Ferrimicrobium sp.: one gene and its partner. The protein of the gene in region 1 binds, or shares a complex with, the protein of each later gene. Links are inferred from orthologs where the notes say so. Each region holds a gene or a part of one and is shown on either strand. Other genes may lie near its edges.

Evidence for each region.
Region 2: rpsJ (region 1) and rpsT share a complex: the UniProt entries of both Bacillus subtilis proteins name them as parts of the 30S ribosomal subunit. The link is inferred for Ferrimicrobium sp. from one-to-one orthologs.

The regions. Positions count from the first base shown.
Region 1 is NZ_DAHXOI010000008.1:54,371-65,786, forward strand. Bases 1-2,685 are described here. They hold rpsJ (30S ribosomal protein S10), read left to right. Parts: upstream 1-1,025; coding sequence 1,026-1,346; downstream 1,347-2,685. Other genes in these bases: tuf (elongation factor Tu), read left to right, coding at 1-936; rplC (50S ribosomal protein L3), read left to right, coding at 1,505-2,152; rplD (50S ribosomal protein L4), read left to right, coding at 2,149-2,685. Outside these bases: more of rplD, read left to right, coding at 2,686-2,790; rplW (50S ribosomal protein L23), read left to right, coding at 2,790-3,086; rplB (50S ribosomal protein L2), read left to right, coding at 3,093-3,929; rpsS (30S ribosomal protein S19), read left to right, coding at 3,933-4,214; rplV (50S ribosomal protein L22), read left to right, coding at 4,214-4,969; rpsC (30S ribosomal protein S3), read left to right, coding at 4,969-5,853; rplP (50S ribosomal protein L16), read left to right, coding at 5,857-6,291; rpmC (50S ribosomal protein L29), read left to right, coding at 6,288-6,497; rpsQ (30S ribosomal protein S17), read left to right, coding at 6,497-6,766; rplN (50S ribosomal protein L14), read left to right, coding at 6,763-7,131; rplX (50S ribosomal protein L24), read left to right, coding at 7,131-7,436; rplE (50S ribosomal protein L5), read left to right, coding at 7,433-8,002; M7Q83_RS07255 (type Z 30S ribosomal protein S14), read left to right, coding at 8,003-8,188; rpsH (30S ribosomal protein S8), read left to right, coding at 8,199-8,609; rplF (50S ribosomal protein L6), read left to right, coding at 8,622-9,161; and more genes. UniProt on the Bacillus subtilis protein: Involved in the binding of tRNA to the ribosomes.
Region 2 is NZ_DAHXOI010000010.1:47,207-64,037, forward strand. Bases 6,004-8,933 are described here. They hold rpsT (30S ribosomal protein S20), read left to right. Parts: upstream 6,004-7,310; coding sequence 7,311-7,556; downstream 7,557-8,933. Other genes in these bases: lepA (translation elongation factor 4), read right to left, coding at 6,004-7,211; hrcA (heat-inducible transcriptional repressor HrcA), read left to right, coding at 8,128-8,933. In the rest of the region: M7Q83_RS08270 (FAD-dependent oxidoreductase), read left to right, coding at 1-904; M7Q83_RS08275 (ammonium transporter), read right to left, coding at 1,693-2,958; M7Q83_RS08280 (hypothetical protein), read left to right, coding at 3,835-4,395; more of lepA, read right to left, coding at 5,424-6,003; more of hrcA, read left to right, coding at 8,934-9,186; molecular chaperone DnaJ, read left to right, coding at 9,195-10,313; M7Q83_RS08305 (RsmE family RNA methyltransferase), read left to right, coding at 10,320-11,021; M7Q83_RS08310 (transcriptional regulator), read left to right, coding at 11,078-11,668; M7Q83_RS08315 (hypothetical protein), read left to right, coding at 11,684-11,983; M7Q83_RS08320 (hypothetical protein), read left to right, coding at 12,073-12,360; M7Q83_RS08325 (acetate uptake transporter), read right to left, coding at 12,531-13,166; acs (acetate--CoA ligase), read right to left, coding at 13,665-15,644; M7Q83_RS08335 (tyrosine-protein phosphatase), read right to left, coding at 16,021-16,831. UniProt on the Bacillus subtilis protein: Binds directly to 16S ribosomal RNA.

The DNA of each region.
Region 1 (11,416 bases):
GGACACGCGGACTATATCAAGAATATGATCACGGGTGCCGCTCAGGTCGATGGTGCAATTTTGGTGGTGGCGGCAACCGATGGTCCGATGCCCCAGACGCGTGAGCATGTGTTGCTCGCTCGCCAGGTCGGTGTCCCCTATATTGTCGTGGCGCTCAACAAGGCCGACATGGTCGACGATGAGGAGCTCTTGGATCTCGTTGAACTCGAGGTTCGCGAACTGCTGAACGAGTATGAGTTCCCCGGTGACGATACTCCGATCATTCGTGTCTCGGCCTTGAAGGCTCTTGAGGGCGACAAGGAGTATCAGGACAAGATCATCGAGCTGATGGACGCGGTCGATGAGTACATCCCCGTGCCTGAGCGTCCGCTTGATCGCCCCTTCCTTATGCCGATCGAGGATGTTTTGACAATTCCCGGTCGTGGAACTGTGGTAACGGGTAAGGTCGAGGCTGGTAAAGTCAAGGTCTCTGAGGAGGTCGAGATTGTTGGTCTTCGCCCCACGCAGAAGACGGTCGTGACTGGCGTCGAGATGTTCAACAAAGAGCTTGGCGAGGGCATGGCCGGCGACAACGTCGGTGTCTTGCTCCGTGGTGTCAAGCGAACCGATGTCGAGCGCGGTCAGGTGGTCTGCAAGCCAGGAAGCATCACTCCGCACACGGAGTTCGAGGCGAACGTCTACGTTCTGTCCAAAGACGAGGGAGGACGACACAAGCCGTTCTTCAATCACTATCGCCCGCAGTTCTACTTCAGGACGACCGACGTTACGGGAAGTATCATGCTGCCTGAGGGTACCGAGATGGCGATGCCAGGTGATAATCTCACCATCAAAGTGGAACTCGGAAAGCCTATTGCGATGGATGAGGGCCTTCGATTTGCTATCCGTGAGGGTGGCCGAACCGTTGGCGCTGGTCGTGTCGTGAAGATTATTAAGTAGTTCGCTGGTGAATGGCCCGGAGTGCGCTCCGGGCCATTCCCTGTGTTTGGTGAGGTGTTGGCCTGGTGTCGGCACAGAGACGGAGAGAAATGAGCGAAAAGCAGCGGATCAGAATCAGAATCAAGGGTTTTGATCATGAAATTTTGGAGGCGTCGACTCGTCGAATCGTGGACACAGTCACGCGTACCCAGGGCAAGGTTGTCGGTCCCGTGCCGTTGCCGACGGATATCCATCGATATACGGTGATCCGCTCGCCGCATAAGTACAAGGATTCCCGTGAGCATTTTGAGATGCGCGTCCATAAGCGGTTGCTTGATATCGTTGATCATTCTGCAAAAACGGTAGATGCGCTTAAGCGATTGGAGTTGCCGGCAGGGGTCGACATCGAGATCAAAATACAAAACGTGTAAATAACCCTGTTGGAGGCCCGGTCGTGGGTGCTGACAGAGTAGTATTAGTTGGTCATTTTGTGTCCGGTTGTGCCTTCATGGGACCCTCCGGCAGTTCTGACCTTTTGGCACCAATGCGCTGCTAAGCGTACGTGCCGTTGCAAAGATTGAAGGAATTCATGGCTAGTAAAACAGTGGTTGGCGAGAAAATCGGCATGACCCAAATCTGGGTCGACAACGATCGCGTGGTCCCGGTCACCGTGATTCGCGTCCTTCCTGCGAGGGTCCTGCGCCGCAAGACGGTCGAGCGCGATGGGTATGAGGCTTTGCAGGTAGCGGTCGGGGTGGTACAGCCTTCGCGCTTAACCAAACCGGTGCTCGGGCAGTTCACCTCCAGGGGTGTGGAGCCGGGACGCAGAATCATGGAGTTTCGCCTTGAGGGTTCCGAAGGGATGAGCGTCGGTTCGCAAATCGACGCCTCTGCGATCAGCTCAGGTGATCATGTTGATGTGATCGGCACTAGCCGGGGACATGGTTTTTCGGGTGGCATGAAGCGGCATAACTTCAAGGGCCAGGGAGCTAGCCACGGTAACCACAAAAAGCATCGTGCCCCGGGCTCGATTGGGGCTTGTGCGACGCCGGCACGCGTCTTTAAAGGTACTCGTATGGCGGGACAGTACGGTAGCGAGCGCACGACGATTTTGAATCTCGAGGTTGTGCGGTCCGAGCCGGACCGTCAATTGCTGCTGATCAAGGGTGCGGTCCCCGGTCCTCGCGGGGCGATGGTCGTCATCCGCGATACGGTGAAAGGTGGGAAGCGACTATGACGCTACAGGCACGAGTCGTCAGCATTACCGGAGCCATCGAGGGCGAGGTTGAACTCGCTGATGGGATCTTTGATATTCCCACCAACATCGGCTTGCTGCACCAGGTGGTCGTAGCCGAGGAGGCGAATCGTCGACGGGGTACCCATTCGACGAAAACACGAGCCGAGGTCTCTGGCGGTGGAGCCAAGCCCTTCCGACAGAAGGGTACAGGCAATGCGAGGCAGGGTTCGACCCGCGCACCGCAATTCACCGGTGGTGGTATTGTTCATGGACCCCGTCCACGCAGCTATGCGCAGGCGACACCCAAGAAGATGGTTCGGGCCGCGTTGAAGCAGGCGCTCTCCGACCGGGCTCGCGGGGCGGCAATCTATGTGTTGCGAGGAGCCGTACCGGTCCCCTCAACCAAAGGGGCCGTTGCGATCGTTCAGGGCGCCGGTCTTGCGGGAAAGAATGTATCGCTGGTTGCATTGCCAAACGAGGACGGCATCGTTCGTAGTTTCCGCAATCTGCCAGATCTCATGATTGCTACGCCATCTTCCCTGCTGACACGCACGGTTCTCACGAGCGATGTGGTGTTGTTCACGGAGGCGGGTTTGGCGGGCATCGTTGAACGTCTTGGTGACAAGGAGAGTGAGTAATGCACGCTGGGGATCGTTATCAGGTGTTGCGGCGGCCGTTGGTCTCCGAAAAGAGCTATCAGCTGATGGATACCGGTGTGTACACCTTTGAGGTAGATACGGATGCGACCAAGATCGATGTCCGCAAGGCAGTCGAGAAGCTCTTCGAGGTCAAGGTTGCTAAGGTCAACACCCTGAATCGCAAGGGTAAGTCGACGCGGAACCGTCGCACCGGCAAGGTTAGTTTTCGTCCCGATACCAAAATCGCCTACGTGACACTTCGCGAGGGTTTTGCTATCGAGTTGTTGCAGAGGTAGGTAGTCATGGCGATTCGTAGGCGTAAACCAACGAGCGCGGGACGGCGATTTCAGTCCGTCTCGACGTTTGATGAGATCACGAAGAAGGCCCCAGAGAAGTCCCTCTTGCAGCCGAAGGCGAGCACGGGTGGGCGCAACGCCAAGGGTCGCAAGACGGCCCGGCACCGGGGTGGCGGTCACAAGCAGCAGTATCGGTTGATCGACTTCAAGCGGACCAAGGACGGCGTGCCAGCGACGGTTGCTGCTATTGAGTACGACCCGAACCGCAACGCTCGTATTGCATTGTTGCACTATCATGACGGCGAGAAGCGATACATCCTCGCCCCCCGCGGACTCAAGGTTGGTGACAAGGTCCAATCGGGGATTGGTGCGGATATCACCGTTGGCAATGCGCTCCCGTTGCGGGCTATTCCCGTCGGGTCGGTGGTACACAACGTTGAGCTCCGCCCTGGACAGGGCGGTAAAATAGCGCGCAGTGCTGGCATGAGTGTGCAGCTGGTTGGGCGCGATGAAGTCTATGCAACCCTGCGTCTCCCGTCCACTGAGATGCGACGAGTACCGGCTGATGCCCGTGCCACCATCGGTGAGGTCGGCAACGCCGAGTACGAGTTGCTCTCGATCGGCAAGGCGGGCCGTAATCGTTGGAAGGGTATCCGACCACAGACGCGTGGCGTAGCGATGAACCCCGTTGACCACCCGCTTGGTGGTGGTGAAGGGAAGACTTCAGGTGGTCGGCATCCGGTCTCTCCTTGGGGTAAGCCAGAAGGTCGTACCCGTCGAGCGCATCGAGATTCGGATCAGTTAATTATTCGACGACGTCGCGGTCGCGGAGCCAGGAGATAGTAGATGCCAAGAAGTTTAAAGAAGGGTCCCTTCGTCGATGATCATCTCTTGAAGAAAGTGGATGATCTCAACGAGAAGAACGAAAAGCGCGTGATCAAGACATGGTCGCGCCGATCAACGATTATCCCTGACATGGTAGGGCACACCATTGCTGTTCATGACGGACGCAAGCATGTTCCGGTCTATGTCACTGAGTCAATGGTGGGACACAAACTGGGTGAGTTCGCGCCGACGCGGACATTCCGGTATCACGCCGGCCAAGAGAAGACGGCGAGGAGACGATAGTGGCCGAGACGTTGGAGGCGAATCAAGCACGCGCAGTGCTTCGGTATTTTCGGATGAGTCCTACGAAGGCTCGGCAGGTTCTCGATCTCATTCGCGGCAAGTCGGCCGTAGAAGCGATTCGCGCCCTGTCCTTAGTCAATCGTGAGGCAAGCGAAGTCGTCGGGAAGTTGTTGGCATCTGCTGTCGCGAATGCGACGGTGCGTTACGGTTTGGGAGCCGATGAGGTGTTTGTCGCTGCAGCGTTCGCTGATGAGGGTCCCACCATCAAGCGGTTTCGTCCTCGTGCGCGAGGCCGAGCGACGCGGGTGCGCAAGCGCAGCTGCCACATCACGATCGTGGTAGAAGAGATGCCGTTGTCGATGCGACGAGTAGAGGCAGCAAAGAACTCTGGACGGCAGAGCGCCCGTCGTGCCCAACGAGTAGCTTCCTCCCGGGGGACGAACAACGCCAGCGAGGCGAGTGCGAGGACTCCGAAGGCGGTCGACGCCGCCACCGGCGAGGTCGATGAAGGATCGTTCGCCGACGCTAGCACGGAGATGGTTGACAACTCCGTTCTCGAAGGCACGGCAGAGGCTCCCCAGGTCAACGGAGAGGTTGCAACCGAGGACAGGGCAGAGGAACTGGTCGTTGAAGCGAACGTGGTTGAAGCCAGCGCGAGTAATCCGACCGACGAATCGGAGACGGACGCAGTGGTTGGTGCTGAGACAGTGGCCGGCGATGATGAGACGCCAGCAGTAGGACAGGAGGACTCGTAATGGGTCAAAAGATACACCCGTATGGGTTTCGTCTGGGTGTCACCACTGATTGGAAGTCGCGTTGGTACGCCGACAAGGACTATCAAAAGTGGGTCATCGAGGATTACAAGATCCGGTCTTGGCTGCAGCGCGAGCTCGCGACGGCGGCGGTCTCTCGGATCGATATCGAACGTACGCGCGATCGTCTAAAGGTCGATATCCACACGGCTCGGCCTGGCATCGTCATCGGAAAGAAGGGTTCGGAGGTCGATCGTCTCCGCAAGGCGCTTGAGAAGTTAACGAGTTATCCACGAGTACAGCTCAATGTCGAGGAGGTACGTAATCCTGAGCTCGATGCGACCCTCGTCGCTCAGAGCATCGCGGACCAGATATCCCGTCGAGTGAGCTTCCGCCGGGCCATGAAACGGTCGATTCAGATCGTGATGAAAGAAGGCGGCAAGGGTGTAACGGTGCAATGTTCGGGTCGCCTCGGCGGCTCTGAGATGGCTCGCCGTGAGACCCACCGCGAAGGCCGGGTCCCACGACATACCTTGCGTGCGGATATCGATTATGGCTTACGAGAGGCGCATACCAACTCCGGCACGGTCGGTGTGAAGGTATGGATCTACCGTGGGGATATCGTCCCGTACCAGGTGGCAGTGGCGAGTGCAGCTCGTCCCAGTCTTCCCGACCGTCCTCGACGGATTATCACCGCGGGTGGTGGACGACGGCGCGCTGCCGAGGAGACAGTGGTCGAGGAGTTGGTCTCTGCCCCGACGGCGTTGTTGGAGGAGCCAGTTGTGCCAGAGGAGCTCGAACGTCTCTTGGCTGAAGAGGAAGACATCGAACGCCGCACCAAGGATGAGGGGCATGAGGCTCCGCATTTCAAGAAGGAGGTGGATTAGTCGATGCTGATGCCCCGCAAGGTGAAACACCGCAAGACCCATCGCGGTCGACTGACCGGCAAGGCCAAGGGAGGAACCGAGGTCAGCTTTGGGCGCTACGGTATTCAGGCGCTTGAGCCTGGTTGGATCACGGCTCGCCAGATTGAGGCTGCTCGTGTTGCGATGACCCGCCACGTACGCCGTGGTGGAAAGGTCTGGATTCGCGTCTTTCCGGATAAGCCGGTCACGAAGAAACCGGCTGAGACGCGCATGGGTTCGGGTAAAGGTAATCCAGAGTTTTGGGTGGCGGTTGTTCGCCCTGGCAAGATCCTCTTCGAACTCGATGGAGTGAGTGAGGAACTCGGACGCGAGGCGATGGAGCGAGCGATCCAAAAGCTCCCGATTAAGGCGCGTTTTGTTATCAAAGAGGGCGTGGAGTCGATTGGTGGAACGCGATGACAAAGGCGATTGAGTATCGAGAAATGCTCGATGACGAGTTGTTAGTTAAGCTTGGCGAGACGAAGGAAGAACTCTTTCGGCATCGCTTTGCTATTGCCTCCGCACAGGGCACCGATACCGCAAAACTCGGTGCACTGCGCAAGGAGCTTGCGCGTATCGAGACCGTTTTGAGTGAGCGACGGATCGTCGCCCGAGGAGGAAAGTGATGAGCGAGTCGCACGAAGAGCGCCCGCAACGTAAAGTTCGCGAGGGCGTAGTGGCCTCAGAGGCGATGGATCAAACCATTGTGGTGCTCGTGAACCAGCGGGTGCGCCACCCACGCTACATGCGTACGATCTCCAAGACCAAACGGCTGTATGCACATGATGTGAATAATGATGCCCATGTGGGGGATACTGTTGAGATCGAAGAGACCCGGCCTCTGTCGAAGCTCAAGCGTTGGAGGTTGGTCCGAGTAGTGGAGCGTGCAAGATGATCCAGCAGGAGAGTCGTCTACGAGTGGCGGATAATTCCGGTGCTCGAGAGGTACTGTGCATTCGAGTCCTCGGCGGTAGCCGTCGTCGGTATGCCGGTATTGGTGATGTGTTTATCGCCACGGTCAAGGATGCGTTGCCAGGAGCAGGTGTCAAGCGTGGGGATGTTGTCAAGTGTGTGGTGGTGCGCACCCGTAAGGAGTCTCGCCGCGCGGATGGAAGCTACATACGGTTCGATGATAATGCTGCGGTCTTGATCAACGATCAGATGCAGCCTCGTGGTACGCGTATCTTCGGCCCCGTCGGTCGTGAGCTCCGCGATAAGCGGTTCATGCGTATCGTTTCTTTGGCACCGGAGGTGTTGTAATGCGATTGAAGAGTGGAGATAGGGTACGCGTGCTCTCTGGTAAAGACCGCGGCTCTGAGGGTCAGGTTTTGAAGGCGTTCCCTCAGGAGCGTAAGGTGCTGGTCGAGGGGGTTCACGTGGTGCAACGCCATACCAAGGCTCGCGACGCTACCACTCCGGGTGGGATCATCGAAAAGTCCTTGCCGATCGATGCCTCCAATGTGGCGGTGATCTGTTCGTCGTGTGGTCCAACCCGCATCAGTATGGATGTTGATGAGTTTGGCAAGCGGTTTCGCGTATGCAGGAAGTGCAGGACGGCGCTATGACGACTACCGTAACACCGAGACCTCGACTCAAGGTCCGATATGACCAGGAGATACGAGCTCAGCTGTTCGAGACCTTGGGCGTTGGCAACGTTCACCAAGTTCCTACCCTCGACAAAATTGTCGTCAACATGGGGGTTGGCCGGGCTACTCAGCAGCAGTCGCTCCTCGAGGGAGCCATTCGCGACCTAGAGACGATTACCGGACAAAAACCGGCAACTCGTCGCGCCCGGAAGTCGATTGCCGCTTTCAAACTACGCGAGGGCATGCCGATCGGCGCGATGGTGACGTTGCGGGGTGACCGGATGTGGGAGTTCTTCGACCGGTTGGTCGCCATAGCGATTCCTAGGATCCGCGACTTCCGGGGGTTGAACCCGCGTTCCTTCGATGGTCATGGCAACTACTCCTTTGGGGTGAATGAACAACTGATTTTCCCAGAGATTGATTACGACAAGATTGATGCCACCCGTGGCATGGATATCACTATTGTCACGACAGCGGAGTCGGATGCACAGGGCAAAGCCTTGCTTCTTGCTTTTGGCTTCCCATTCCGGAAGGAAGGTTTGTAAATGGCAACCAAAGCGCTGATTGCGAAGTCCAATCGCCGTCCCAAATATCGAGTTCGTGCCTACACGCGATGCCAGCGGTGTGGACGTCCCCATGCGGTCTACCGGAAGTTTGGGCTCTGCAGGATCTGCCTGAGAGAGATGGCGCACCTGGGGGAGATCCCTGGCGTGACGAAGGCCAGTTGGTAGGAGGTTAGCCATGAGTATGACTGATCCAATCGCTGATATGTTGACTCGAATTCGTAATGCGACTCGGGTCCGGCATGAGGTAGTCCGTATGCCCGGTTCAAAGATTAAGACGGAGTTGGCGCGCATCCTTCAAGAGGAGGGGTATATCGACTCTTTCGCCGTTGCGCCAGCAGCAGCTGGCCCAGGGACCGTGCTCGAGATCCAGCTGCGTTACGTAGGGTCACGGCGACGTGATAGTGCTATCAATGGCATTACCCGCGTCTCCAAGCCTGGCCTTCGTGTCTATACGCAGGCTGCTTCGATCCAGCGAGTTTTTGGCGGTATGGGCGTGGCGGTGTTGTCCACCTCGCACGGATTGATGACTGATCGCGACGCTCGCAAGGCTGGTGTCGGTGGCGAAGTCATCTGTCATGTCTGGTAGAGGAGTTAAAGAGTGTCACGAATAGGTAAGCAACCTATCGTTCTTCCCGATGGAGTGACGATCACCGTTGAGGGTACGAAGGTCAAGGTCGACGGACCGAAGGGGACGTTGGAGCGCGAGATGCCGCCGATGGTCACCGTTGCACTCGATGAGCGCACGGTGAACGTAGGTCGAGTCGATGACTCGCGACAGGCACGGGCTATGCACGGGTTGTCGCGGACGTTGGTCAACAATATGGTGGTTGGCGTGAGTGAGGGATACCGTAAACAGCTCGAGATCGTTGGCGTTGGGTATCGTGCGCAGTTGCGCTCGCCCGGTGAGGTTGAACTTGCTCTCGGATTCTCTCATCCGGTCATCGTCAAGGCTCCTGAGGGCATTGGTTTTGAGGCGCCCTCGCCGACCCGTCTGGTGGTGCAGGGGGTTGACAAGGAGCTGGTCGGACAAGTTGCGGCCAACATTCGGAAAATTCGCAAACCGGAGCCCTACAAGGGTAAGGGTGTGCGGTACGAGGGTGAGAAGGTTGTGCGCAAAGTTGGAAAGGCTGGGAAGTAGGTAGCGATGTCAATAGACCAATCCCATAGTCGGCAGAAGCGGCGTCACCAACGGGTGCGTCGTAAGGTTGTCGGTTCGCCAGAGCGACCACGGTTGGCGGTGTACCGTTCTAATAAGCACATGTTCGCACAGTTGATCGATGATAGTCAAGGGGTGACTCTCGTCGCTGCCTCCACCCTTGAGGCCGACTTTGCCGGCAGCTCGACCGGTAACTGCGAAGCGGCGATCAAGGTCGGTAAGGTCATCGCCGAGCGGGCAGTCGCGCACGGGGTAACACAGGTTGTTTTTGATCGTGGTGGTTTTCAGTATCACGGTCGGGTTGCTGCGCTTGCGGATGCCGCACGCGAGGCGGGACTGGAGTTTTAGATGGCCGAAAGCCAGTATGAAGATCGCACCATCAAGGTCAATCGAGTATCAAAGGTCGTCAAGGGTGGCCGTAGATTCTCCTTCACGGCGTTGATGGTCGTGGGTGATGGCAATGGACGGGTTGGCATCGGTTATGGGAAGGCCAAAGAGGCGAGCATCGCCGTACAAAAGGGCACCGAAGAGGCACGTCGTAAGCTGATTTCCGTGCCGCTCGCTGGTACAACGATTCCTCACCCAATCATTGGACGGGCTGGCGCAGGGCGGGTGCTCTTAAAGCCAGCGGCTCCAGGTACCGGCGTGATTGCTGGTGGGGCGGCGCGTCAGATTTTAGAGATGGCAGGGATCACCGACGTACTTGCGAAGTCGCTCGGCTCCTCCAACGGTATCAACGTTGCTCACGCCACGATGGATGGCCTGGCCCACCTACTGAGTCCCGATCAGGTCGCTAAGGCCCGCGGGAAGTATCCGGATCAGATCGCTCCAAAGGGCATGCTCGCTTCGTATGAAGAGCGTAAGCGTCAACAGGAGGCGTCACATGGCTAAGGTAACGAGTGAAAAGCAACTGCGGGTGCGTCAAGTGCGCTCCTTGATTGGTTCCAAGCCGATCCATAAGGGGACGCTGCGTGCACTCGGACTCGGTCGTATTGGGAGAGAGCATGTGCTTCCCGACCGCCCCGAGATCCGCGGTATGTTGCGCAACGTACGTCACTTGGTAGTGGTCGAGGAGATTCAATGATTTATCTGCATGAACTAGCCCCGAATGAGGGTGCCAAGACCCGTAAGCGGCGTGTTGGGCGCGGTATCGGTGGTAAGGGTGGCAAGACAGCGGGTCGTGGCACCAAGGGACAGGGTGCGCGCGATACGATCCCCGTTGGTTTCGAGGGTGGTCAGCTTCCCCTGACGCAACGTATCCCGAAGCTGCGCGGGTTCGATAATCCCTTTCGTGTCTCCTACACCGTTGTCAACTTGGACCAGTTGGCCGTTCTTTCCGAACGGGGAGTGACGACGATCTCGCCGGAGGCCCTTGAGGCTGCTGGCGTGATCCGCAAGGGAGCGCTGGTCAAGATCTGCGCGCGTGGCGCGCTGAGTGCTGCCCTTGAGGTCTCGGCGCATGGATTCTCGAAGGCTGCTCGCGAGCTGATAGAATCAGCTGGTGGATCCGTCACGGAGATACCGTTGCCCTATAAGTCAGGTCGTCGCCCTTCGTTGGGTAACGCCTTGATGAATCGGTAGTGAGCCAGGAGCGATTAGTAAGCTGATGCTGCAGAACTTTGTTAATATTTTTCGTGTGAAGGACCTTAGGAATAAGGTCCTTTTCACGCTTCTCATGGTGGGTATCTACCAGTTGGGGTCCAACATTCCGGTCCCAGGGGTGAGTTACTCGGCGATCCATGAGCTGGTGACGCAGTCGCGAGGTGCTGGCATCTTTGGGTTTCTTGACCTGTTCTCCGGTGGTGCCCTCTCGAGGGCAGCTCTCTTTGGCCTCGGGATCATGCCCTATATCACGTCGTCGATTATCATTCAGTTGCTCACCGGGGTGATCCCCAAGCTGACGGAGTGGCGTGATCAGGGCTCTGCGGGCGAGCGCAAGATCACCCAGACGACACGTTACCTCACGATCGGGCTCGCGGTGTTGCAGGCGACTGGGTTGGCCTTTGTCTTCCATAGCGGCCTCGGGGTCATCCTGGGGAATCAGCAGTCCCTTGATCTCATCCCCGATTTCACCATTCCCAGGGTGCTCTTTATTGTGCTCACCCTCACCGCTGGCACTGCGCTGGTGATGTGGATGGCGGAGTCGATCACCGAGCGTGGGGTTGGCCAAGGTATGTCGATCCTCATCTTTGCGAACGTCGTCAGCATCATCCCCTCAGGAGGGCGGCTCATCTTCG
Region 2 (16,831 bases), on another replicon or contig:
ACGGATGGCCGTCGGTGATCTATCCGTCGGCCGAGAACATGCTCGGGCTCGGGCACAGATAGCCTTGAAGGATCATATCTACGTGGTTGGAGATTCCTTGATTGGACCCTCGACGGTCGTCGAGGCGATGGCCCAAGGACGTAAGTTGGGTAGGAGCCTGTTGGATCGCTCCTCGAGGCTCGCCCCGTCGGTGGTAGGGCGACTACGTCCACCGAGAGTGCTCATCAGCATTGACTCGCCCGGGGGTACGACGCGAGCATTGGCGTTGAGGCTTGCCGATCTGTTGAGTTCAGTAACGAATGAGATTGTTGCGGTTCCAGTTGATCAGGTTAGCTCGGACATGGTGGCAGATTTTGATCTTTTGGTGCTGGCTACTTGGGTGGATGGTCTGGTCGTCGGCGGGCAGCATGCGAGCCCGGCGACGGAGAGGCTAGTTGGTCAGCTACCCGTTGGTGCCGCGACCCAGGTAGCGGTTCTCATGACCTATGGATTTGACCCTGGGCATTCGCTGGATCGTCTCGAAGCTCTGGTTGTGCAGAGAGGGTTGAGGGTAGTTGCGCAATGTGCCATGAAGAGTCACGGCGATGGTCTCTTCGGGTTTGTACACGACCTGAGTGTGGCGACTTGGCCCGATATTGACGCGGCTGGGTTGGCTAAGGCGGTTCTCGTGGCTGGCGAAATTCTTCCCTCGGAAGTTGGTGCCACGATTGGTATCCGACCAGAGTTGGCTGCTGCGGTAGCTCGGAGTGTCAATGAATTGCGTGCGCTCCGTGGAACCGACGAACTGATGACCAAGGTGATGAACAGCGTGAATGAACTGCAGGTGGTCATCGATGGCTGGAGACGACAGGACAAGTCGGTTGCTCAACACCATAGCGCACGAACGAGCGTGCTGGCCCAATGAAAGACCTCATCCCCTCGGCACACAACCCTAGGATGGTTTCGGCCGTCCTAGGGGAGGGGCACCAACCCTGTGCTCCCACTCGGGAGCACCACGACCTCATCCCCTCGGCACACAACCCTAGGATGGAATTAGAGCAACTCTAACTCTATTGGGTGTACTTTGTCAAGCGGGACTCATTGTGCCTGGTTGGCGCGCTGTCTGTTTGGAGTCGTTGAGAGTTTATGGCGATGATTCGGCAGAGGTAATGCGGCCTGCGACTTGTGCTTGTCGGGTGCATGTTGACTGTTGCTTCTGGGGCCGTAGCGCATTTTCTTGACGCGGTGGTTCGATCAAGGTTTGAAGGAGCGTTCGGTCCGCAAGGATCGCAATGCAGCTTTTTAATGATGGTCATAGACTTCACCACTCGCTTGTTCACGTGTGTTCGAGTGCGAGGAGCCTGCATTGTTTTCCAGTTTTGCGACAACCCAAGACCGCGCCAGGATGGTTGCTCTGACCATACTTCAGGCGGCCGGAGAGCATGAGTGATGTTGATTTCCTGGGTGCGAGTTGGCAAGCTGGGAGGTGCCGACAGATCGCGATCTGAACGGTGCATCGCGTCGGCCGCTGCGATAGCTTGTCAGTCTTCTACTCCGAGGTCACCTTTAGGATGCTCTCCTGGTGCGTTCTAATATCGAACGTTTCCTGAGACACCTGTCTGCAGTAGGCATGTAGAAAGGTTTTCCATCCGAGGTGAAGTGGCGCTAGGGTGGCTTCGGTCTCTCCTTGATTGCGAGTATCTTATGACATCGTCAGTTGTTCGCAGGAGCGGGCTCAGACTCATAGGCCACCTGGTCAAACAGGGAGTTCAAGCCGGTTGCGCCAACCTCCTCGACCTCAGGGACTCGAAGGCCGTTCGCTGCCTTGATCACGATCAGTATGACGAACGTTACCACAGCAGTAAACGCGATAACAGCGATAACAGCGATTGCCTGATCTCCGAGGGAGGCCCAGTGCCCGAAGATCAATCCGTTGATATGCGAGCCGTTTGTTCTTACTAAACCGGCGGGGTTGGAGCGATAATCCGCAAAGATGCCAACGAGCAGCATGCCGAAGGATCCACCTACTCCATGGCACGCGACTACGCCAAAGGCGTCATCGAATCGCTTCCAACGCAGCAAGAGGCGAGCCGCCGAGAAGCTCACGACCCCTGCAAGGGCGCCGATGAGCAGCGCTGGCATTGGGCCTACAAAGCCGGACGCTGGTGTGATGGTGGCGAGACCTACCACGCCACCGGTGGCGATCCCGATGACCGTGACCCGACCGGTAACGGCTCGCTCCATGAACGCCCAGAGAATACTTGCACTGGCTGCTGCCAGCTGAGTGGCCACGAAGGCGTTTGCGGCAAGCTGGCCGGAGCCGAGAGCCGACCCCGCATTAAAGCCAAACCAGCCGAACCAAAGGATACCTGCACCGAGGAGCACCAAGGGGACTGAATGTGGTGCATAGGTCGCACGGGACTGCTTGATTCTTGGGCCTAACATCAAGACGAAGATCAGGGCGGCGGTACCAGCACTCGCGTGTACTACCGCGCCACCGGCGAAGTCTCGTGCGCCCAGTCGATAAAGCCAACCACTTGAGTCAAAAAGCCAGTGTGCAAGGAGAGGGTAGACGACGATACTCCAAGCGAGGACGAAGGCGACCCAAGAACTGAACTTCACGCGTCCAGCGATAGCACCACTGACCAATGCTGGCGTGATGATCGCAAACATCAACTGGAACGCCATAAAGGCGAGCTTGGGTACATGCGTGCCAGGCCAGACTCCGCCCATGTGCATCAAGAAGGCATAATGCAGATCGCCGATGAAGCCATGGCCCATGTCAGGGCCGAAGGCGAGGCTAAACCCTATGCTCACCCATGAGACGGTCACCAGGGAGATGGAAAAGAAGTTCATCATTAACATGTGTAGGACGTTTCGTTGAGGTTCTAGACCTCCGTAAAAGAAGGCTAGCCCCACCGTCATGAACATCACTAGCGCAGCACTGGCCAAGAGCCATGCGGTATCTCCTGCGTTCACAGAAATCTCCAATCATCCACTGAATATAAATAATACTACACCTGGATACTTTCAAATATATAATCATATACGCGAGAAATATTTGTTTCAGTCGAGATTGATACTCGTCTTGGGCCAAGTAGTAATGGGTCTCGCCTGCTTCTGAACTGTCTATGGTTAGCTTGTAATTGATGAGGCTATTGATGTGTGTGTTTAGGTCATAATATTAGCCCCGCAGTGGCATGTACTTAGCACATCCAACCTATGAGGTTAGCAGTAGTCGTACGCTGGTGAGGAATTACTTGTTAGGTAGAGGTGGTAATAGACTGGCCTGTGTTTCGAGGTGAGCTCCCATCATGTGGGTTCAATTGTGTATGCTGCCAACGCGGCAGGGTAGTCTTAAGAGATGATGGTTTGCGACCAAGCACTCCAATATATTGAGCGTGAGCAGTGCGCTCTCGTGGTCGCATCGAGGTTTGAAGAGCTCGAGTTGTTCTGGCTGAGCTCGGCGGGGTATGCGAGGAGGAGGGCACCAACGGTCGGCACCTCAACTGACTGCAAGCAGCTTGGCATCGTTAATCGAGCGTAAAACGCTGCGAAACGATCACGATCCCAGCCCAGGCTAGTGACCGCTCTCGACCTCAGTAGGCGTCCGTGCCGATCACCACAGCGTCCCGCGCATGGCAGGACGCTCGCTGTTGGCAGGAGTGACCCAGAAGCTAGAGTGACTTCGTCATTGCTTAGCCCTAGCGTTGGTGCTGCTAGGAGTCAGACCGAGCGTCTGCCCTCCCCACGACCCTCTTGGCTCGGAGGACGACCAAACCTGCGACGCCTAGGCTTGCCACCCCTATGCCGATCGGCAGAAGGGGTGAGCCGCCCGGGGCTTGTGGAGGTCCGGTGACCAAGCGTGTCGGTGAGGGGGTACTCGTTGATGACGGTGGGGTGCTCGATGATGACGGTGGAGTCGTTGGACTCGGTGAGGTCACCGTCGTGCTAGCGATGGTCTCGGCCTGTGGTACGGTGCAGGAACTCTTAATGGTGTTTTCGACAGTGAACTGCACCCCGGTTGTTGGAACGGAGAAGGCCAAGGTTCCGGGTGCGGTGGCGGTGGTAGTGGCAGTCGATGGTGATGCAGGTAACGAGATGGAGACCGACGCAGGGGTTGCTGGTATGGGGAGATTGCCGGCGAAGGTCTCATCAATAGTGGATGGCGATCCACTTGTTGTCACCACCGGGATGACGAACGAAAGAGGAAGTGTCTTGAGTTTGAACTGTACTCCAAGCTCTACCAAATTCTTTGGAACGGTTACATCGAGGGTAAGTCCATTCAGTGAGACGGTCGAACCTTTGCTTGCGGTACTGGGAGTAGCTGTACCTACGAGGGTTGCCGTGAATGGAACGGTACCAGCCACCGGAATGTCGGGACAGGTAAGTGTGAAGCTTGGAGTACTAGCATAAGCCTGGGCTCCAAAACCAAGAATCGTCGCCGCTGCTGTAGTGCCAGCTGTCAATGCTGCAACACTTGTTAGTCCTAGAATCGTTTTCGTCAGTTTCATGATTGTACTCCTATCCCATAAGCCTTACTACCGCGTCTACGCTCACGATAAGTTGATTATAGTGTGTCTTCAAAATGGTTGCCAGGGCCAAAGGTCCTTTACTTTGTGCACATTACCTTGCCGTGCATTGGGCTAGCAATGCGACCTGGACGAGCATTCGGCTGTTGTGTGGTTTGGATGCAGAGCACCGTGCTCTGCACGCTCCACCAATGCCGCTTCCGACGAATTCAGCGCTGGGACGTGCACGAGGATACTCCTGATGCGGGTTCTTCACTACCGTGCCGACTGGTGAGCCTATGGAGATCTGGGCGGTTGGCGACCGGCACTACATTGTCTCCTCTTGGCGGGGTTGATGCCAGGCAGGGGCCGTCTTGCCGATGATGCTGCTCGCGGGTGAGGACCCGCCAAACGATGGTGAGTGGCCCAAAGTTACGGCGAAGTCGCAGATAGCGGTGGCCTGGTAAGCGAGAAGGCTTTACCGCGACTGTGGTTGCCTTCCGAGAGATGGTGCTACCCAAATGTTTGGGTGATGCAGTGTTGGTGCGTTACCTGTGGGGCGTAGCACAGGAGGCGTTCGAATGAGCGGTGGTGGGCTACTTGTCGTGGGTCAATCGTTTGGGGGCGGCGGTGGTAGGTGGTACAGGCAACTGCGCTTTTTGATCACGAACACCGTCACAGCGATGGCGAGCGGTATCCCGAGCCACAGGCTACCTATTGTCAGGGCAAGCAGAATGGAGACTAATACCAGGGCGGTCACTCCGATACGGCTTGTCAGTGTCGAACGACTCAGTGTCGAACGACCCTGGCAATTCGCCTGGCTGCGCTGGGATTTGGGAAAAACCACGTCACTAGTCTAGTGCCTTTGCGATGTTGTGGTGGGTGGCCGTGGTCATCGCGCGCCGGGCCGGATCGGTAGCGACGATCGATGCGCTAGCTTCCGATGCTGAGCGCGGAGACGAACGCCTCCTGTGGGATCTCGACGCGACCGACTGATTTCATACGACGCTTGCCCTCCTTCTGTTTCTCAAGGAGTTTGCGTTTACGGGTGATATCACCCCCATAGCACTTGGCGATAACGTCTTTGCGATAGGCCTTGACCGTCTCTCGCGCGATGACCTTGGTGCCGATAGCGGCCTGTATCGGAACATCGAATGACTGACGTGGAATGAGTTCACGCAGTTTGGCAACCAGCCGACGCCCATAGTCATAGGCTTTGTCACGGTGGATGATGGTAGAAAACGCATCGACTGGTTCACCAGCGATGAGGATATCGAGTTTGGTCAGGTTGGCCGGCTGATACCCATCGGGCTCGTAGTCGAGCGAGGCGTATCCCTTTGTTCTGCTCTTTAACGTATCGAAGAAGTCGATCACGATCTCCGCTAATGGCAGGCGATAGTTGATCTCGACCCGCTCGGGAGAGAGGTAATCCATCTTTACCAGCTCACCCCGTTTTGACTGGGCAAGTTCCATGATGGTACCGATGTACGTGGCCGGTGTGATGATGTTGACCTTCAGCATGGGTTCTGCGATCTCGGTGATGAGGTTCGCTGCTGGCATCGCGGATGGATTGGCGACCTCGAGGAGCTCACCCTTGGTGTCAAGTACGCGATAGCCCACACTTGGCGTTGTAGCGATTAACGAGAGGCCGAACTCGCGCTCCAGACGTTCACGAACGATCTCCATATGGAGGAGTCCAAGAAAGCCGCAACGGAAACCGAAGCCAAGGGCGGCTGATGTCTCCGGTTCGAAAGTGAAGCTGGCATCGTTGAGCATGAGCTTGTCAAGGGAGTCCCTCAGCTCCTCAAACTCGTCACCGTCGATCGGGTAGAGGCCACAGAACACCATCGGCTTTGGGTGTTCATAGCCTGGTAGTGGGGCTTGTGCTGGCCGATGCGCTTGGGTGATCGTCTCACCCGAACGTGCCTCCCCAACGTCTTTGATCCCCGCGATCAGGTAACCGACCTCGCCGGGACCGAGTTCAGCGACCGGTGTCATGACTGGACGGCGTGCCCCGATCTCCTCGACGTCGTGGCTGCGCTGGGCTTGCATGAAGGTGACACGGTCGTGGGAGCGAATCACTCCGTTCATGACCCTGAGGGAGCTAACGACCCCTCGATATTGATCGTAGAGCGAGTCAAAGATGAGCGCCTGGAGTGGGGCATCACGATCCCCGGTTGGTGGTGGTACCCGTTCGATGACGGCGTCAAGGAGCTCGGCCACACCTTGACCGGTCTTGGCTGAGATGCGCAGAATACTGGTGCGATCGATACCAAGCACGTTCTCGATCTCACTGGCATACAGATCGGGTTCGGCGGCTGGGAGATCAATCTTGTTGAGTACGGCCACGATCTCGAGGTCGTGTTCGAGGGCTAGATAGCAGTTTGCTAGGGTTTGGGCCTCGATGCCTTGAGAGGCGTCCACCAACAAGACGACGCCTTCGCAGGCGGCAAGGGATCGACTCACCTCATAGCCAAAATCGACGTGCCCAGGTGTGTCGATCAGATTGATCCGGTGGCCCCCCCACTCAACGCTAGCGTTCTGTGCTTTGATGGTGATGCCGCGCTCACGCTCGATATCCATCGAGTCGAGGTACTGTTCGCGCATCAGTCGAGGGTCCACGGCTTTGGTGAGCTCCAGAATCCTATCAGAGAGGGTCGATTTGCCATGATCGATATGGGCGATGATTGAGATGTTACGGATGTGAGATTGGTCCAGCATGCGCAGGTAAGCTTAGGCCCACGGCGCGTCCAGTCATGACCTGATGCTATGCTGGGAGATCGGATTTTTAAGCGGTGAACGCAACTGGGAGAGTCAACCTTGGCAAATATTAAGAGTCAGATCAAGCGCATTGGTCAGAATGAGCGTCGGCGCGAGCGAAACAAGGCAGTGCGTTCAGAGCTCAAGACCCGTGTCAAGAATGCCGTCACCACCCAGGATGATGCATCCGTGCGCCTCGCACTGAAGCGCCTCGACAAGGCCGCATCTCAGGGTGTGATTCATAAGAATCAGGCGGCGCGCCGTAAGTCGCGTCTCATGGCCCAGTTGGCCCACGCCAAGGATTAGCAGCTACCGCTTCTCTATTGGGAGTTGAGGCCGGTCCACGGTGGTATCGTCGTGGCGGTGCGAGACAGTTCTTTCGTGGATCGAATTCGTCCTAGGGCCGAGCCTGTCGGTGTCGGAATGGTCCGGTGTCGGTCAGTGGTTTGCTCCGTTGCTTGGACTCGTTTCTGTTCTGGCATATTGCCATTGTTTGGTGGCGGTTGCTGGGGATCTCAAGTGGGTTAACCTCTCGGTCACCGAGTCGAATGAACCACCTGACCGTGGTAGGGCCTGTTCACGGCTCTATTGGTTCGACCCTCTCTAGTCAGTGCTTCGCGGCGTATCGGTAACGTGTCGATGTTCCCTCGCCTACGGCACAGAGTGGCATGCGGCACAGAATGGAATGTAACAGAAGCGGCCACCCTTGCGATGTAGCGCGCCCGATGCGCCCGATTCGTGCAGTTACGGGCAAAAAACCAACCCGGGTCTGTTGAAAGCTAGACTATAGAACAAGCCACTGAGTGCGACAGCACCTAGTGGGGTAATCCAGTGGGATAGCGTAGTCAAAGATTTTGTTGAGGTCAGGTTCTCGGTTATGGTTGATCAGTCACTAGGCGCACGCAAAGAGGCGATTCTTCTCGCGGTCATTGTTGAGTACATTCGTACTGCTTCTCCAGTGGGGTCCCAGCACGTCCTGGAGTCAGCTGAACTCGACCTGTCACCGGCATCGGTACGCTCCCAGATGGCCAATCTGGAACGAGAGGGCTATTTAACCCAACCGCATGTCTCCGCAGGACGTATCCCCTCGATCCGTGGGTATCGTTATTTTGTTGATCGGCTTCTGCGTTTCGATCCTGTTGAGTTGGCCAAGATTGAACATGACGTCGCTGACTTTTTGCGTACGGCAAAGGGCGCACTTGAGGATGTGCTTGAGCGGTCACTGACCTTCTTGTCACAGCAGACCAACTACACCGCAGTGATGACGACGTGGGCTGTGTCGACGGAGGATTATAAGGCGATTCAGGTGCTCTGCCTTGGTCCAGATACGTTGTTGGTAGTGGTGGTGGGGTCCAAGGGCACGGTCGAACGCACGACGGTGCACCCCAGCGTTGAGGTGAGTGACGAGGTAGCGAGTCACGTCAGTGCGCGCCTGTCGGCGACGTTGGTGGGTACCGACATGAGCGCACTCATCGACCTCGACACGGTTTCCGGCCCGGACGCGAGTACTGCTGGTGTGGTCCCACTGTTGGACGACCAAGCACCGTTGGTCACCACCGTCACCCGCGAAGTAGCTGCAGCGCTACGCGAACTGCGGGTACGCGAAGAGGTTGGACTGCGCGTACGTGAGCTTTCGAAGACGGCTGCCGCTCTCGAACAGCTCGATCAGGTTGCGAGAGTACTTGAGACGCTTGAACACGATGTGCATGTTGTGGACCTGATCCGTACGTTGATCGAGACCGGCAGCATGGTCAGCATCGGTGATGAAGGCGGAGTTGAGGCACTCAATGAGTGTTCGCTCGTGGTGGCACCCTGTGAGATCGATGGCGAACTCGTAGGCTCTATCGGATTGATTGGACCTACTCGGATGGATTACTCGCGAGCACTAGCGGCGGTTGAGGCACTGAGTGCGCAAGTCGCGCGTGCGGTGCGATAAGGAGGAACGTGGTCGACTACTACGAGGTATTGGGCGTTGCACGCAGCGCAACTGCCGAGGATATCAAGCGTTCGTATCGGAAGCTGGCTCGGCAGCTACATCCGGATGTGAACGGCGGCGATAAGGACGCCGAGAACCGCTTCAAGCTTGTAACCGAGGCCTACGACACGCTGAGCGATCCTGAGAAGCGTCGCCAGTACGATCTCTATGGCTCCTCCGGTGGGGCGGGCAGCGATCCCTTTGGTGGTGGCCCATTCCAACCAAACTTCACCGATATCTTCCAGACGGTCTTTGGCCAAGGGTTTGGTGGCCAGGAGGCGCCAGGTCCGCGCCGTGGCGAGGACATGGAGACGGCGGTCAATCTCGCCTTCGAGGAGGCCGTCTTCGGCTGCCAGAAGGAGATCTCCTTAAAGATGCCGACCACGTGCCCGACCTGTAGTGGATCAGGTGCGAAGGTGGGTACCTCTCCAACGGTCTGTGCTCAGTGCCAGGGGAGTGGTTCAGTCAAGCGGGTGACGCAGTCATTCCTCGGTCGGATGGTGACAACCATGACCTGTGACGTCTGTCATGGTGAGGGCAAGGTGATCACCGATCTCTGTCCTGACTGCCGTGGTGAGGGTCGCAAAACCCTTGAACGTCACTTCACGATCGAGGTGCCGCCAGGCGCTGATAACGGTCTTGTGCTCCGTCTCACTGGTAAGGGTGCCGCTGCGCCGCGAGGTGGTCAGCCAGGGAGTCTCTATGTGCATGTCAACGTCGCGCCCTCGCAGAGATTTGAACGACAGGGCAATGATCTGTGGATGCAGCTACCGCTCTCCTACGTGCAGGCGGCGCTCGGTGCGCAGGTGGACTTCGAAAGCCTCGATGGACCCGAGACGATCGAGGTCGCCCCAGGTACGCAGCCGGGGGCCACGGTGCACCTCAAGGGCAAGGGAGTTCCTGTCCTCTCAGGTCGAGGTCGCGGTCGTGGTGACTTGATTGTAGCGATGGATGTGCAGATGCCAAAAGAGCTCAGCGAAGAGGAGGAGGGGTTGCTTCGTCAGCTCGCAGAGTTGCGTGGCGAACAGGTCCTCGGTCACCATGAGCATGGTATCTTCTCGAAGTTGAAGTCGGCGTTTAAGCCGTAGCGGAGGATGGAGCGCCTCCACCCTTTTATCATTGTTGACGATCTTTCGACTCTCGTCGTTTCGCGGCAGCTCGCTCATCACCTTGTGTCGGTGCGTCGCCTGCGCAACGGTGATCACCTGTTTGCTGGAGACGGTCATGGCCGGTTCCGTGCAGTGGCGATTGAGGCGATTCAGGACCACGCGCGATTGGTTCCGCTCTCGGATATCTCGATTGTTCCCCGCGAGGAACCCGACATTGGGATTGCCATGTTCTTGCCCTCAAGTGAGCGCCTGTCGTGGGCGGTGCAAAAACTGACCGAAACGGGTATTGATCGTATCCATCTACTCTCGGATGTCCATGATCGGCGCGGTGGTGCCCAGTTGTCGCCAGCGCATCTGGAACGCCTCGAGCGCGTGGCTCGTGAAGCAGCCCAGCAGTCGGAGCGTCTGTGGCTGCCAGCGATTGATCCTCCGATTCCAGCGCATGAGTACTTTGCCAGAGCAGGACAAGGAGTGGCGATTCTCGATCCCGCTGGAGGCCCCTTGCCCAAGGGGGTGACCACGCTGGTGGTTGGGCCCGAATCAGGTGCGATTGTTGCACCTGATTCCATACCAAGAGTGAGTCTTGGGCTACCGATTTTGCGGATTGAGACGGCAGCAGTAGCAGGTTCGATACTTTTGGCGACATTACGGGCATCACTGGTATGTATTTGCGATAAACCCTGGTAGTATACGGCTACACGGAGTAAACGCGTGACCTCTGTGGGATGGAGCGAGGAGTGTCAATGGATCAGGCGGAGCGAGACTACGCACGCGAAGTAGGGAAGCGGTTGCGATCCGTACGCAAGCAGCAGCGTTACTCGCTGCAAGCAGTCGAGGCGATCTCTGAAAAAGAGTTTAAGGCGTCTGTTCTCGGGGCCTATGAACGTGGTGAGCGGTCAATTTCAGTACCGCGACTACAGCGTCTCGCGGAGTTCTACCATGTCGGTGTCGATCAACTATTGCCACCAGAACTCGCTGGTCGAGAATTCTTCGCACTCAGCAATCGGGACCGGGTGGCCTCGTTGACTGATGATCAGAGCCGTATTGATTTAGCAGGGCTTGAACGACAGATAAGTGCCGGTGTGGCACGGTCACGGGTTACTGGATCGGTCAAGTGTACGATCGACCTTGCCAGGCTTTCGTCGATGATTGGACCTGAACGCGATCTCATCAGCCGTTATCTGTCGATGATCCAGGTCTCACGGCAGGATTTCAACGGTCGCGTGATGACCGTACGTTCCGATGATCTCAAAATCATCGGTGCCGTTCTTGGGCTGTCCTTCGAGGATATGATCGCTTTCCTTGATGATCTAGGCCTCCGCGTTTCGAGTTAGTCGACGGATCCTCCCATGGGTGTGAGGATCTCGAAGAAGACCGCCCTCGCTCTTGGAGGTGTGCTCGATGAGGTAGGTCGTGGCGAATGTCAGCCTGCTGAGCGGATCTCGGTAGTGCTCGGTCTGTTAACGGGTCAGGCCGACCGGAATGATCTTGAGAATCTTGAGGCGCTATCGCGATCGGTTGGCGTCACGCTCGATGATCCGGGGATGTTGCTTGACCGGCTCCGGTGGAGCAGCGAGGAGCAGTTTTGCGATCTCCTAGTCACATTGATTGAGCTGCGAGATCCAAAGTATGTCATTTTGCTACCTTGATGCTACGTTGACGGTGATGCTACGTTGACAGTGATGACGTATCCGCGAACGAGATGCGGGTAGCGTCGGTTCGGGATAAGGGGGTCGAGATGGACGGTCAACGACAGCGCGAGGTGATCAGTGCACTTGACCGGTCCTTGCGCTGTGCGATCGCGGGTGATTTCGCCGGTCTCGGCCAAGGTGCTGTTGCGATACGTCGCCTGAATCAACTCCCCGTCTATGAGGCAGTGCCAGACCTGCTTGAAGAGCTCGCGGTGTGCCTGAGGGAGCCGGATCGCGCTGCTGCGCACGAGACCGCGTCTCGTCTCTACCAGATACTCAAGGGCGGTCCCTTTGAGCCGCTGATCGCCACGCTGGTGCGCTCGCTGTCCAGTTGAACACTCTGATAGTTCCCGGCAGCGGTGGAGCCGGACCTGATCGGGAACCGGCGCTGATGTGGTTCGCTGTCTCTCTTGCAAACGCCAGTGGCCGACATCCATGAAGGACGTCGGCCACTGGTTGGACCAGGGAGAGGGGTTAGGGTCTCTCTCTGTTGACGGTTGGTAGATCAGCGATCTACTGGTGACATCACATGGTGTGGGTCCTGATCTGGTGGGACCATCGGTTTTGGTGTGAGTGGTCCAATTGGTAGCAGTACCTTCCCCCAGGTCGAAGCGATCGTGCCGGAGGCTGCATGGTAGAAGCCGAGGACAGCGAAGATGATGGTTGCCCAACCGCCGGCTTCCGTCAGGCTTGTCGAGTTCATTCCTTGTCCGAGGGCAAGAAGCACGAAGGTGACCACCAGTAGGAAGAGGATGATCGCGAGGACGACGTCGGTCTTGAGCGATGCGATAAAGAGATAGAGGGAGATGATCGCGAACATCCACAGGAAGAGCGCAAAGGCAGTGCCGACGCTTGCCGGAGCTACGGTCTTGGCGTAGAACTGTAGATAGAGGCCGACGATGATCCAAAATGGACCATATGATCCAAAGGCCACTGCCCCAAAGGTGCTGCCACGCGCAATTTCGATGATGGCGGCGATGATCTGGACAATGCCACCGAAGATGAAGGCTGTTGGGATGATAATGCCGACGGCTGTTCCATTGATGAGATGGGCATTAATAATACCCAGCATCAATGAAGTGGCCGAGAATGCGGTAACCGCCCAATGTCCGGGATCCGCATAGGTTTCCTTAGCTGACATGTACGTTCCTTTCTTCTATGAGAAGGTACTTACGTGTTCCTGTACGACAGGAACGATGACTTGGTGTAGATGATCAGATTCTTGTAGGTCCTGACTCTGTGGTCTTCGAAGGCTACTGCGATAGGCACCCCCCAGTCGCTGGTTCTCGAGCGTTGGTCGGCCTGTCGCTTGGGCCTCCCGCGACGGTTGCCTGGGGCAGTGCGTTCCGTCGTTGGGATCGCACATCGACGGGCAAACCTGAGTGCTGTCGTTGCGGTTGAAGGCCTTGTGGTTGAAAGCCTTGTCTCTGCTGTTGGCGTAGCGTGTGTGGAACTAGCTCGTCCATTTCCCCCCTGTTTGGACCCATCGGTGTTGGCGATGGGCGCTTAGCCCTTGTGACAGATTGCCCTTACGGGTTCGTCAATCATGACCCGCAAGGTACCAATATGTCCTGGTCGAATTTGTTGTCTTCATCTGCAATCCCCCATCCCCTGGCGCGGTGAGACTGATGATGAGGTGCTACTCCTCAGTCGAGGCCTTCATCGACTGTGCTCGATCAGCGATCTCTTGCACGACATCGGCGTTGGCGAGTGTGGTGACGTCGCCGAGTTTTCGTTGCTCGGAGATGTCGCGGAGCAGTCGCCGCATGATTTTTCCTGAGCGGGTCTTTGGCAGCTCATCGGTAAAGACGATGGAAGCTGGCCGCGCTATTTTCCCGATCTTGTCTGCAACATGATCGCGGAGCTCAAGTATGAGGGCTTCGCTCCCAACGATTCCCGATCGAAGGGTGACAAAGGCCGCAATCGCCTGCCCGGTGATAGGATCGTTGCGTCCAATGACTGCTGCTTCAGCAACCGATGGATGATCGACGAGTGCGGATTCCACCTCGAGTGTCGAGATCCGGTGGCCGGAGACGTTCATGACATCATCGACGCGCCCGAGGAGCCAGTAGTAGCCATCCTCGTCACGCTTGGCTCCGTCGCCAGCAAAGTAGCGCCAAACCCCCGCGCTCGGGTTTGAAAACCGTGACCAATACGTATCGACAAATCGCTCAGGGTCTCCGAAGATCGTGCGAGCCATGGCGGGCCACGGGTGGGTCAATACGAGGTAGCCTCCGCCACCCAGTGGGACCGAGTCCCCCTCTTCATTGACGATGTCAGCACCTATTCCAGGCAGGGGGATCGTAGCTGATCCAGGCTTTGCGGCGGTGATAGCCGGTAGGGGAGAGATCATCATATTGCCTGTCTCTGTCTGCCACCAAGTATCCACGACCGGGCATCGATCTCCGCCAATGACCCGCCGGTACCACATCCATGCCTCTGGGTTGATGGGTTCTCCGACGGTGCCGATGATGCGTAATGACTCCATATTGTGGCGGTCGGGGAACTCCGTTCCCCACTTCATGAAGGTACGGATTGAGGTAGGGGCGGTGTAGAGCTGGGTTACCCGGTACTTTTCGATGATCGCCCAGTAGCGGTCCTTGTCCGGATAGTCGGGTACCCCTTCATAGAGGACGCTCGTTGCTCCGTTGGCCAAGGGTCCATAGACGATATAGCTATGGCCGGTGACCCATCCGATGTCAGCAGTGCACCAGTAGACGTCGTCGGGTCGAAGGTCAAAGACCTGCGCATGCGTAGTTGCTACACCGACGAGATACCCTCCAGTGGTGTGGAGGATGCCCTTCGGGCGTCCCGTGGTACCGGAGGTATAGAGGATGTAGAGCGGGTCCTCGCTTGAGGTTTCGGTCGCTTCGCGGACCGAGGGCTGGCTCTCGGTCAGTGCCCGATAGGTGATATCTCGGCCCTCTTGCATGGCGACATCGTTGCCGGTACGCTCGACGACGACGACATGCTCGACTGATGGAGCGTTCTCAAGTGCCCGATCGGCAAAAGCCTTGAGTTCAACGAGTTGGCCTTTGCGCCGAGACTGATCACAGGTGATGAGCACCTTGGCTTGAGCATCGTTGATGCGATCGGCGAGTGCCTCCGGAGAGAAGCCGCCAAAGACGACTGAATGAATCGCGCCGAGTCGCGCACAAGCGAGTAATGCGATCGGAAATTCCGGGATCATGCCCATGTAGATCGCCACACGATCACCCTTGGTGACCCCAAGCGAACTCAACCCGTTGGCAAGCCGAGATACCTCAGCTAAGAGGTCGGCATAGGTGAGGGTCCTGGTGTCACCCTCCTCTCCCTCAAAGTAGTAGGCCACCTTATCGGGGGTCGCGGCCGCATGCCGGTCGAGACAGCTCTCGGTGATGTTGAGGGTGGCTCCGTCAAACCACCGTGCGAAGGGAGGATTCGACCAATCAAGCACTCGGTCCCACCGTCGCCTCCACAACACTCGTTCGGCTTGGTTGGCCCAGTAGGTCTCGTAGTCCTCGCCTTCGCGATAGATTGCAGGCGAGTTGATCGCTGCCGTCTCTCGCAGATGTGCTGGCGGCTCGAATTTTCGCCCCTCAGAAAACAGTGCCTCAATTGTTGCGCCATCGTCGGCCATTCTTCCCCCTTAGAAGCGGTCTGGAACGCTGCTCGTTCTCTGCTGCGACATCCGTGGTCGCTGACCAAAGCGTAGTGCTTTGTTACGACCTTGTCAATTAGGCACGTGACGCTGTGGCCGTCATGGTGTCGGCGATCGAAAATATCGCACTCTAGCAGGACGTTGGCGAGCCGATAGGAGATGCTTGGGGGAACAAGTGCCAGTCGTTGCACTCGCAAATAATGCTACAGGGAGTTGCAATTGCGCCAAATGTGTCGACTCGATCAAGGCGGGCGATCCCGCCTTTCATGCCCCTTGATACCCCCGTAAGCGTGGTGGGTACACGGTCACTTATCGTCGGGAAAGCAGATGAGAACGCCCCTGGGCGTTCCTGGCTTCACCAATCGCCGTGTCGTTGGCGGTACCCAAACTCGTTCAAGTCGAGTGCCGCGAGGGCCGCCGCCAGCGAAGCGTTCTGGGTTGAAAGGTAGCTGTGGATGTTGCGTGGGTCGACATCGGCGGCGAGGAGATCTGGCCGAAGAGTCAAGAAACGTGGTAACGTCCGATAGAGGGACGAGAGGCGATAGTCCTCCATTATGTCTCGCATGCTGACGCCCTGTGAGAGCTGCCAAAGTGCCACGACGATACCGGTGCGATCCTTCCCGGCTGTGCAGTGCACAAGGACGGGTTGGTTGTGGTCGCGATAGAGCTCGAAGGCGGTCATGAGATCTTTTTCGTGTTGAGCAACGAGGTCGAGATACATCGCCTTCATCGCCACATCGTCGATTCGATCGACTAGACCCTCCAGGAGTGCACGCGTGGCATCTATATGACCCGCGAGGTTGCCAACGATTGGGATCTGCACGATGGTGATGTGACCGGGTGCCTTCGACGGTGCAAGGTCAGACTCGTCTGCGTGGCGAAGATCGATGATCAGGTCAATGCCAAGACGTTCGATGCTCTCCCAATCATGTGTGGAGAGCCTGGCCAGGTTCTCAGAGCGGTAGTGGGTGCGCCAGTCGACCAAGGCACCGCCGGAGCCTTGTCGACCACCAGCGTCGCGGAAGTTGGTCGCCCCGTCGAGGAGTATTCGTCGATTTGCGATGACATACCGTACGTCATTCGCCTCGCGCTCAATCACGGGGGCAAGCGAAGGTTGACTGAGTTCTAGGCTAGCGAGCGGTCCACGTGTCGTCAGACCCAGAGCT